One region of the Alteromonas sp. ABM1_013 genome, then DNA from elsewhere that is predicted to be linked to it. Evidence: predicted binding sites of a transcription regulator. Region 1 holds the regulator's gene; the other holds the start of a gene.
The links. The regulator FliA, encoded in region 1, starts transcription of late flagellar genes. The targets are predictions, from matches to a motif close to CTAAAGNTNNNNNNNNNNNNGCCGATA.
Positions count from the first base shown of each region.

Region 2: the regulator FliA is predicted to act here: its motif matches at 2,295-2,321, upstream of ACXAGK_RS03915 (flagellar protein MotY).

Region 1 is NZ_JBSWXH010000001.1:776,556-781,289, reverse strand. Features, by position in the region: gene ACXAGK_RS03290 (protein phosphatase CheZ) at 1-589, opposite strand, end outside; gene cheY (chemotaxis response regulator CheY) at 624-1,007, opposite strand; gene ACXAGK_RS03280 (RNA polymerase sigma factor FliA) at 1,044-1,775, opposite strand; gene ACXAGK_RS03275 (MinD/ParA family protein) at 1,772-2,638, opposite strand; gene flhF (flagellar biosynthesis protein FlhF) at 2,644-4,053, opposite strand; gene flhA (flagellar biosynthesis protein FlhA) at 4,083-4,734, opposite strand, start outside.
Region 2 is NZ_JBSWXH010000001.1:921,873-926,606, forward strand. Features, by position in the region: gene ACXAGK_RS03895 (TonB-dependent receptor domain-containing protein) at 1-162, shown strand, start outside; gene ACXAGK_RS03900 (bacterioferritin-associated ferredoxin) at 313-507, opposite strand; gene ACXAGK_RS03905 (peroxiredoxin C) at 805-1,410, shown strand; gene rnt (ribonuclease T) at 1,482-2,117, opposite strand; gene ACXAGK_RS03915 (flagellar protein MotY) at 2,457-3,329, shown strand; gene glpQ (glycerophosphodiester phosphodiesterase) at 3,367-4,563, opposite strand; gene gloA (lactoylglutathione lyase) at 4,669-4,734, opposite strand, start outside.

The sequences.
Region 1 (4,734 bases):
TAGTAAGCATGTTTACAAGGCTATCTTCGACTTCTTTAACCAAGTCGATAACGCGACGAATAACCTGTCCAGTCAAGTCTTGATAACCTTGTGCCATCAAAACTTCTGTAAGTAACTGTGTAAGTTTAGCCGACTGATTCGAACCGTCTTCCAACAATTCGTCTAAGTCTGCACATAAAACCTTAAACTCACCCAACTCGATTTGGCGGTTCATCAGCTTTTTCCACTCTGGCATAACCTTTTCGATCCGCTCCGATAGCAGTTCAGCGATGGGCATACTCGCCTCAACGGCATCCATAGTAGTATTAGCAGCTTTTTCGGTTTCTTCAATTACGTAGGTAAGGCGGGACTGGGCATCAGGGATATCGTCTGTAGCTAGATTTTTGATGCGGTCGTCTATTTGAAAGTTGTTTAATGCGTCGTGGAGTTGACGCGTTAACTTGCCTACTTCAGCGAATAGCTCAACGTTTTCTTTCATTGAGACGGCTTCAAGTAGTGCGTTAGCTGAAGCCTTGTCACCTTCTTCGAGAAAAGTGACAAGCTGCTTTGCTTCTTCTAACGATATTGGAACGTTTACATTCGTTGACATCCAGTAAACCTCATTTATCTGGTGAGCGTCTGGATCAACCTAAACGTTCGAATATTTTATCTAATTTTTCTTTAAGCGTTGCCGCGGTGAAAGGTTTAACGACGTAACCATTCACACCCGCTTGGGCGGCGGCAACGATCTGTTCCTTCTTCGCTTCGGCGGTCACCATAAGTACTGGCAAATGCTTAAGTTTGTCATCGGCTCTAATCGCGCGGAGCAAATCTATACCCTGCATACCAGGCATGTTCCAATCAGTAACAACAAAGTCGAAATCGCCTTGTTGTAACATAGGTAATGCAGTGCTTCCGTCATCCGCTTCCTGAATGTTGGCAAAACCCAAGTCTTTGAGTAGGTTTTTGATGATACGTCTCATGGTTGAAAAGTCATCGACCACGAGAATTTTCATGCTTTTGTCCAAAATAGCCTCCACTGAGGGGTTAATTGTTTTTAATTTCTATTCTTCGTCAGCTTGCCACGATTTCATTCGTGATTTGAGTTTTAACATGGCTTGACTATGAATTTGACTGACTCTCGACTCACTTACGTCGAGAACCTCGCCTATTTCTCTTAAGTTTAGTTCTTCATCATAGTAAAGTGAAAGAACAATCGCTTCTCGCTCGGGTAATGTCGTTATTGCATGGGCCAGCGCTTTTTGAAATGCGCCCTGCATTAAATCTTCTAACGGTGCATCACTGCCTCGACTTTGCTCGGTAGTGATCACATCTTCCGACACACCTAAATCTTCAATGCCGACCAACTTCCCGGCATTTACTTCATTGAGCATCTGGTGATAATCCTGCAAGCTCACATTAAGCTTGTCAGCAATATCAGAATCTCGTGCGTCGCGCCCAGTTTCACTTTCTACCTGAGATATCGCTTCTGTTATTGCGCGACCATTTCGGTGAACAGAACGTGGCGTCCAATCACCTTTGCGTATTTCGTCCAGCATGGCACCGCGAATGCGGATACCTGCGAAGGTTTCAAAGCTTGCGCCTTTTGACCCATCAAAGTTTCGAGCGGCCTCTAACAAACCAATCATGCCTGATTGGATAAGGTCATCAACAAGTACACTCGCAGGCAGGCGCGCCATCAAATGGTGCGCAATACGCTTAACCAGAGGCGCATGTCTTTCGACTAACTGCGATTTATCTGTTTGCTGTTGATAAGCGGCTGCCTTGCTGTTCAACGTTGACTTCCTACGGCTTTTTCTGCAACTAATTGTTCAATGAAAAATTCTAAGTGACCTCCAGGCTGCGCTGGAATAGGCCAAGTAAGCGCCCTGTTTGCTAGCTTGGTTATCGCTACGGCTGCAGGAGAGCCTGGAAAAGCATCAACAATAGCTGTTTGCTTACGCACAGCTTTGCGAATATTTTCGTCAAATGGCACCGTCGCCACTAATTCTAGTGCAACATCAAGAAAACGCCCTGTCACTTTGCTTAATTTGCTAAATAATTCCTGACCTTCTCGCACATCGCGAACCATATTGGCCACAACTTTAAAGCGAAAAACACCGTGCTCACGGTTAAGGATTTTTATCAGCGCATACGCATCAGTTAGTGATGTTGGCTCATCGCAAACCACCACCATGATATCTTGGGAGGCTTTAGAAAAGCTTAATACCATATCTGAAATGCCAGCAGCGGTGTCGACTATTAATACGTCTATTTGAGAACGCAGCTCGCTAAACGCTCTTATCAAGCCAGCGTGCTGTGTGGGTGAGAGTTCCGCCATTGACTGCGTACCAGATGTGGCGGGCGCAATCTTAATACCGTGGGGGCCGGTTACTAAAACCTCGTCCAACGTGCACTCGCCAGAGAGTACGTGAGATAGGTTTTTCTCAACTCGCAGGCCTAGCATCACATCTACGTTTGCAAGACCAAGGTCCGCGTCAAGAACCATTACACGCTTGCCCTGCTTCGCCATGGCGATAGCAGTGTTAAGCGTAATGTTTGTTTTACCGACGCCACCTTTACCACCGGTGACGGCGATTACTTTGATTAACCGTGATTGCTTCATTTTTCTTAAGCTACTCGCTTGATCGTCAATCATACTGCTTATGCTGTTTTAATTGCGTTGTTACCACTAGTATGATTCAAACCGTACTTTTTATAAAGCTTTGCAGCAGCGGAAACTAAAGATTTCGCTTCTGCAATCTTAATGTCTTCAGGCACTTTTTGACCATCGGTGACATAACTAACCGGTAGTTGGTATTCAACCGCTGCACTAAGTACCTCTCCTAAAGAGTAGCACTCATCTAACTTTGTGAAAATACAGCCACTTAGTTCAATATCGTCATACGCTTGAATGATTCTCTGCAAAGCCGGATATTGCGTATTGGCTTGCGCTACCAAATATTTTTTAACTTTTGGCATTTGGCCATTGTCGAACTGCTTAATTTGCTTAATTAATCGACTATCACGCTGACTAAAACCTGCTGTATCAATCAATACTAGTCGCTTATGACGAAGTTGGAACAATAAATCTGCGAGTTCTTCACTAGTTTGCGCTTTTCGCACAGTACAGCCAATAATTTTTCCGTATGTCGCTAGTTGCTCATAGGCTGCAATTCTATACGTATCAATAGTTATCATAGCTACCGATTCTGCACCGTATTTTTGCGCGTAGCGGGCGGCCAACTTTGCAACCGTGGTTGTTTTACCTGTACCAGTAGGCCCGACTAATGCAACGGCACCTTGTGAGCTTAGTATATCGTTTCCGGTAACATTTATGCGATTAGCCAATAGGTTAAGAAGATATACCCACGCGTCACGTTCGTTGTAATGAGCCGGTGTATAGCTAATCAGCTGAGTTGCTAGTGCACTACTCAAACCCATATCGGTTAATCGCGTGACCAAGTATTGATGAACAGGTTTTTGACGCTTGTTCTTCGCTTCCATTAGGTCTGCAACTTGATACTGCAATACGTCGCGAAGTGAAGCTAACTCTTCTTTGATTTGAGCTAGTTCAGCAGACTGGGATACAGGAGTTTCACCCATACTTGACGCTTGATGCTCAGGAAAAGTCTGTTGCTCGATAGCATCTTGTGCTGGTGACTGTGTTTCAAGGTCGTCGATAAACGCTTCTGAAAAATCTAAGTGAGATGCAATTTCGTTGGCGTGCTTAGCGTTCGCTGACATTGGCTGTGCTGGTTGTGCAGAACTACCTGCCACTGTGTTTCCACCATGCTGCTTTTCCAGCAAGGCTTTTAAGCTATCAGGGCCATCGTCGCCAATAATTTCACTTAAGCTAGGCACAGCCTTTTGGCCAGGCGTTTTGGCAGCGGTCTGTGGTGTCGCCTTAGGCGTGAAAAGCTTGGCTTCAGGCTCTTTGTCGTAGGCTGCTACAAGCTCGATACCGTCAGCAACTTTGCGATTTGACATGATCACTGCATCACTGCCCAACTCAGCTTTAACTTGGCTTAGCGCCTCACGCATATCTTTGCCGAAGAAACGTCTAATTTTCATTGCAACCTCTCCAATCACCCAGTGTCAGATTATTGACCGACCGAACTGACTATTTTTATTTGTTTGTCGTCAGGCACTTCTTGGTATGAAAGAACATGCAGCCCAACAACAGAATACTTTAAGAAGCGAGACAGAACGGGTCGTAGCATGCCTGAGGTAAGGAGTACTGCAGGTTCTCCCTCTAACTCTTGCTGCTGACTGGCTTGCTGCAATGATTTCTGCAGCTTGTCTGCCAGACCTGGCTCTATACCAGCACCGTCTTCGCCACCTGCTTGAAGAGACTGGTGCAACATCTGTTCCAACTCTGGCGCCAAGGTTATGACAGGTATCTCTTTTGCCCCCTGAGTAATTTCCTGAACGATTAAACGTTTGAGTGCTATACGCACCGCAGACACCAATACATCTGGGTCTTGGCTCCGTGTGCCGTACTCGCTAAGCGTTTGCACGATGGTGCGCATATCGCGAATAGGCACGCCTTCAAATAGTAAGGTTTGCAGCACTTTCACAACGGTACTAAGCGGCAGAATATCGGGCACCAAACCTTCGACCAATTTAGGGTGCTGTTTGGCCAGCATATCTAGAAGCTGTTGCGCTTCTTCATGCCCAAGTAACTGATAGGCGTTATTTGAAAGTAACTGACTTAGATGAGTCGCAACAACCGTAGCGGCATCAACAACCGTG
Region 2 (4,734 bases), 150 kb from region 1:
TTGCCTGATACTCAACTTACTTTTGGAGCGCAGAACTTGTTTGATGCGTTGCCAGATGAAAACCCCTTTAAAGGGGAAGTGGGGGCCCTTTATCCACCAACATCTCCGGGCGGTATTAACGGCGCGTTTTACTATGCAGGTGTCGAGTATCGCTTTAATTAGCTGAAAGTACTGACGAAGCTCAATTAAGAAAAGGTGAGGGAGCTAAACTGAGCGTTTTAAGATGAATAAAGCGTTAACATCAATAGATAGGGTAAGCGTGTTCGGAAATAAGACTGCGATATTTAGCCTTGATAGCCTTGGACTTTAATATTAGCCAACGTCTTTGAAAAGCGACTCATCAATGATAGTTTGATCGATAATTTGTTGCGCCATATTGATGCACTTACCGCACTGTGAGCCTAGCTCTAAATGTTGGCGTAACTCACGTACATTTCCCACGCCGTTTTCTTCAACCGCCGCGCGAATGCTTTTATCTGTTACACCATAGCACATGCAAACAAACATTAAACGTACTCCAAATGAATCTGTAAATGATAATAATTGTTATTCTTTGTTTTGGCAAGCAGATAATGGCAAGTTTAATAAATCACAATTTGGTAATGAGTGGGTAATGACTGGGTAATGTCTAGATAATTATTTATGTGGACGAGCATTATTGGTACGAGCAGTAAAAAAAACTCATTGTTTAACATTGTTATTTCCGTATTCGTACCTATTTTCTGGGAAGGAAATTTTCTATCAAAGTGGTTACGCAATGTAATCACTTCTATTGTTACAATCCAAATATAAATGGAGAGACTCATGAGTGTATTAGTTGGCCGTCCTGCGCCTGATTTTACTGCTGCAGCGGTACTTGGTAGCGGTGAAATCGTAGATTCTTTCACACTAAGTGAAGCAATCAATGGTAAAAAAGCGGTTGTATTCTTCTACCCGCTAGATTTTACTTTTGTATGCCCGTCAGAGCTGATCGCTTTCGACAAGCGTTATGACGAGTTTAAAAAGCGCGGTGTTGAAGTAATTGGTGTTTCAATCGACTCTCAATTTTCACACAATGCGTGGAGAAATACCCCAGTAAATCAAGGTGGTATTGGTCCAGTTAAATACACTCTTGTTGCTGACGTAAAACACGATATCTGCCAAGCATACGATGTTGAGCACCCTGAAGATGGTGTTGCTTTCCGCGGTTCATTCCTAATTGATGCAGAAGGTATGGTACGTCACCAGGTAGTAAACGATCTTCCACTTGGTCGTAATGTTGACGAAATGCTTCGCATGGTTGATGCACTAGCGTTCCACGAAGAGCATGGCGAAGTTTGCCCAGCAGGTTGGACCGAAGGTAAATCAGGTATGGATGCATCACCTGAAGGTGTAGCTAAATACCTATCTGAAGAAGCAGACAAACTATAAGCTAACCTGTTCAAAGATAATAAAACAGCGCCTTTTGGCGCTGTTTTTGTTTATGGCGTTTATCGAAAAAACTATTCTTGATTTTCTACTGGCCAGCCACCTAAGGCCTTATAGCGATTTACCATATAGCAAAATAGCTCGGTGGTTTTCTGTGCATCGTAAAGGGCGCTATGCGCTTCATTTTGGTCAAACGATATCCCAGCCGCCCGGCATGCTTTTACCAGCACAGTTTGACCAAGAGCAAGGCCCGCTAGGCTGGTGGTATCAAAGGAAACAAATGGATGAAAGGGCGTGCGCTTTATATTGCAGCGTTCAATCGCAGCATTAACGAAGCTTTGGTCAAAAGTTGCGTTATGAGCAACGATAACAGAACGCTGACAGTCTGCATTTTTCTGTGCTTTGCGAATGCCTTTACATAAATCCTTCATGGCTTCGCTTTCCTCAATAGCACCTCGTAATGCGCAATTCGGATCAATGCCATTAAATTCTAATGCCGCAGGCTCAAGGTTAGCGCCCTCGAACGGATCTATATGGTAGTGAAAGGTTTGGTCTGGATGCAGTATACCGTCTTCATCCATTTTCACCGTAACCGCTGCTAACTCTAGTAAGGCGTCAGTGCCTGCATTAAATCCGGCCGTTTCAACATCGATGACAACGGGAAAATAACCTCGAAAGCGCTGGGAAAGAAGGGGCGGGTTGGCAGACATAAACACTCTTGTAAGACTAGATTGCAGAAACTGGTTGGCCGCTTTAAATGCGAACCTACCTGCGAAACTTATTAGCAAACAGAATTATCGCAAGGATATCTTCGAGTTGCCAGTTTCAATTTAAAAGTAGCGAAGATGGGACGCGCTAATAGTACGAAACGTTAATGGTATTAAGCGTTAAACTTTTCTACACTTTGGACGATAATCATATTAACCATGAATTTTTAAAACACTCAATTCGCGACTTAAAACGAATGGGTACAATTTATGGCGCTAGAGATTGGTGGGCGTATAAAAGGCCTACATTTATGTTAGTCTGACTTTCGTTATGGTGTCGAAATGGTGTCGAAATTAAAATATATCGCTTTATTGGGGATGGTGGGGTCGCTGTCGTCCCATGCTGCCATGCGGCAATATTCTGCAACCATAGAAAGCTCCAACTGGCGTATTGATTCTGACACGCGCCTGCAGTGTACGCTTAACCACGAACTCCCTGGTTACGGCGAAGCCATGTTCACTAGTTCTGCATCGAAGCAGCTCAACATGGAATTTGAATTAGATATGTACATGCTGCCAAACAAGTTCGATGTGGCTGCGGTCTACTCTGTTCCGCCAAAGTGGATGCCGGGTGTGGCGCCAAAGACCATCGCGGATATGTCGATTCGCAAGCAATATAACGGCGACTTGCCGCAAGATGCTGCATGGACCATGCTATCTGAGTTAGAGAAAGGCTTTTGGCCCACGATTTACTACCAAGACTGGTATAACAAATACGACCAGGTGAGTGTGGCATTAAACGCAAGCAACTTTTCGGGCGTGTATCGCGACTTTGTTAAGTGCGTGTCGAACTTGCTTCCCTTTAGTTTTGATGACATAGCCTACACCGTATTGTCTTATCAGAACAACAGCACAGAACTTACTAAGTATTCGCAAAAGCGTTTAACTATGATTGGCGAATATTTAAAAGAAGACAGCGAATTGGAGCTTGTGCTTCTCGATGGTTATACGGACAGTTACGGTGGACGTTACAACAACGAGCAATTGTCTATTCGAAGGGCCAATGAAGTAAAAAGCTATCTCACTACGCTAGGTGTACCTGAAGATAGGATCCAGCTTACAGGCCATGGTGAAAAACGTCATATCGCGCCAAACGATACGCGGGAAAGCCGTGCGCAAAACAGACGCGTAGTGGTACGACTATCCAAGTCATAGGCGCTTGCTAAAGCGCATTAAACCCGTTTAACTTGCGTTAATGTGTTTTGTCTCGCCAAGTTAATACAGGCACTAAATGGTCGGTAAAAACGCCGTCAGCTCGAATTTCTTTTTGCAATACATCTAAAATGTGTTCTCCAGACATGCCCGCTGGAAGCGCATCCTGACGATAAGTATAGGGGTGAATGGTAAGTTCATTATCGTGAGCGTACTGAACCCAGCTTGCTGCTTCGATTTTCCCTTTAGCCATAGCCTGGGTATCCATTAAATGGCCTAACCAAGGGCCTATGCCGTTTGCATACTTCGCGACTTGTTTCATGCCATCTTGTGTACGCAGCCAATCGTAGTCGGTGTCGCTCTCGCCCCAATCGTTCTCGCCAATCAGCATAACTACTTTGCCCTTATAGCCAAGGGTTTCACGAATGCGTTTGACTTCGTTAAAGTCAAAGCACTGCAGGTAACTATTGCCGTTTTCTCCCGCAAACCCGTAGTTTTTTAATGTGTCGATAACCATCTTACTGGCATCAATACCTTCAGCAATGTGAAAAGCAGGGGACTTTACTTCTGGGTATACGCCTACAGACGTGCCGAATTGGCGATTAAGTTCGCTGATTAGCTCAAAGTGTTCACTTAACGTGGCCACTTTGAAATTAGCCTGGGAGCCGCGGTACCTACTTTTAAAAACTTGTTTGCCATCACTGTTGGCACGCTCATGTACCCGCAATGCTCGAAGCTCTTCGAGGGTAAAATCACGGGCATAATAGCGTCCGTCCTTTCGGTGACGTGCTGGAAAAATATCCTCTACATTAGTGACTGTCTCTAAGTGAATGTCGTGTAGTACCACCGGAATGTCATCTTTGGTTATAACAACATCCTGCTCTATAAAATCAGGACGCAGCGAGAATGCTAGCGTGGCTGCTTCAAGGGTGTGTTCCGGCAAATAGCCAGACGCACCTCGATGGGCGATAACGGTAAAGTGCAGTCTTTCACTAGCGGTATGTTCTGCTTCAGCGTGCGAAGTTTTACCATTCGTAGCATCAGCCGCAAACGTACTCTCAGAGGCAAGAGCACCTGTAAATAGCACCACCAAAGCAGGTAGTAACGATGCCAATCTAGTCGTGTATCTATTGCGCAACCTAGCATTGCCCTTTAATCTCAGCTTGAGCTGGTTCGACGAACCCGCTATACCCTTGCTTACCCGGTTTAAAGAAAATAATAAGCGGTTACCTAGCATGTGACTGCCACTCCATGTGTTTACTTTTATCGCCTTCTTACTTATGCCGTACATTTCACAGAAAGCTTATGTTACAAGCGCTTAAAAGATATTGGCGACGTCGCGCTATAGTGAAATAGACTTATTTTGAATAAGTTCTATGGCATACCCATCTGGATCGCGTACAAAAGC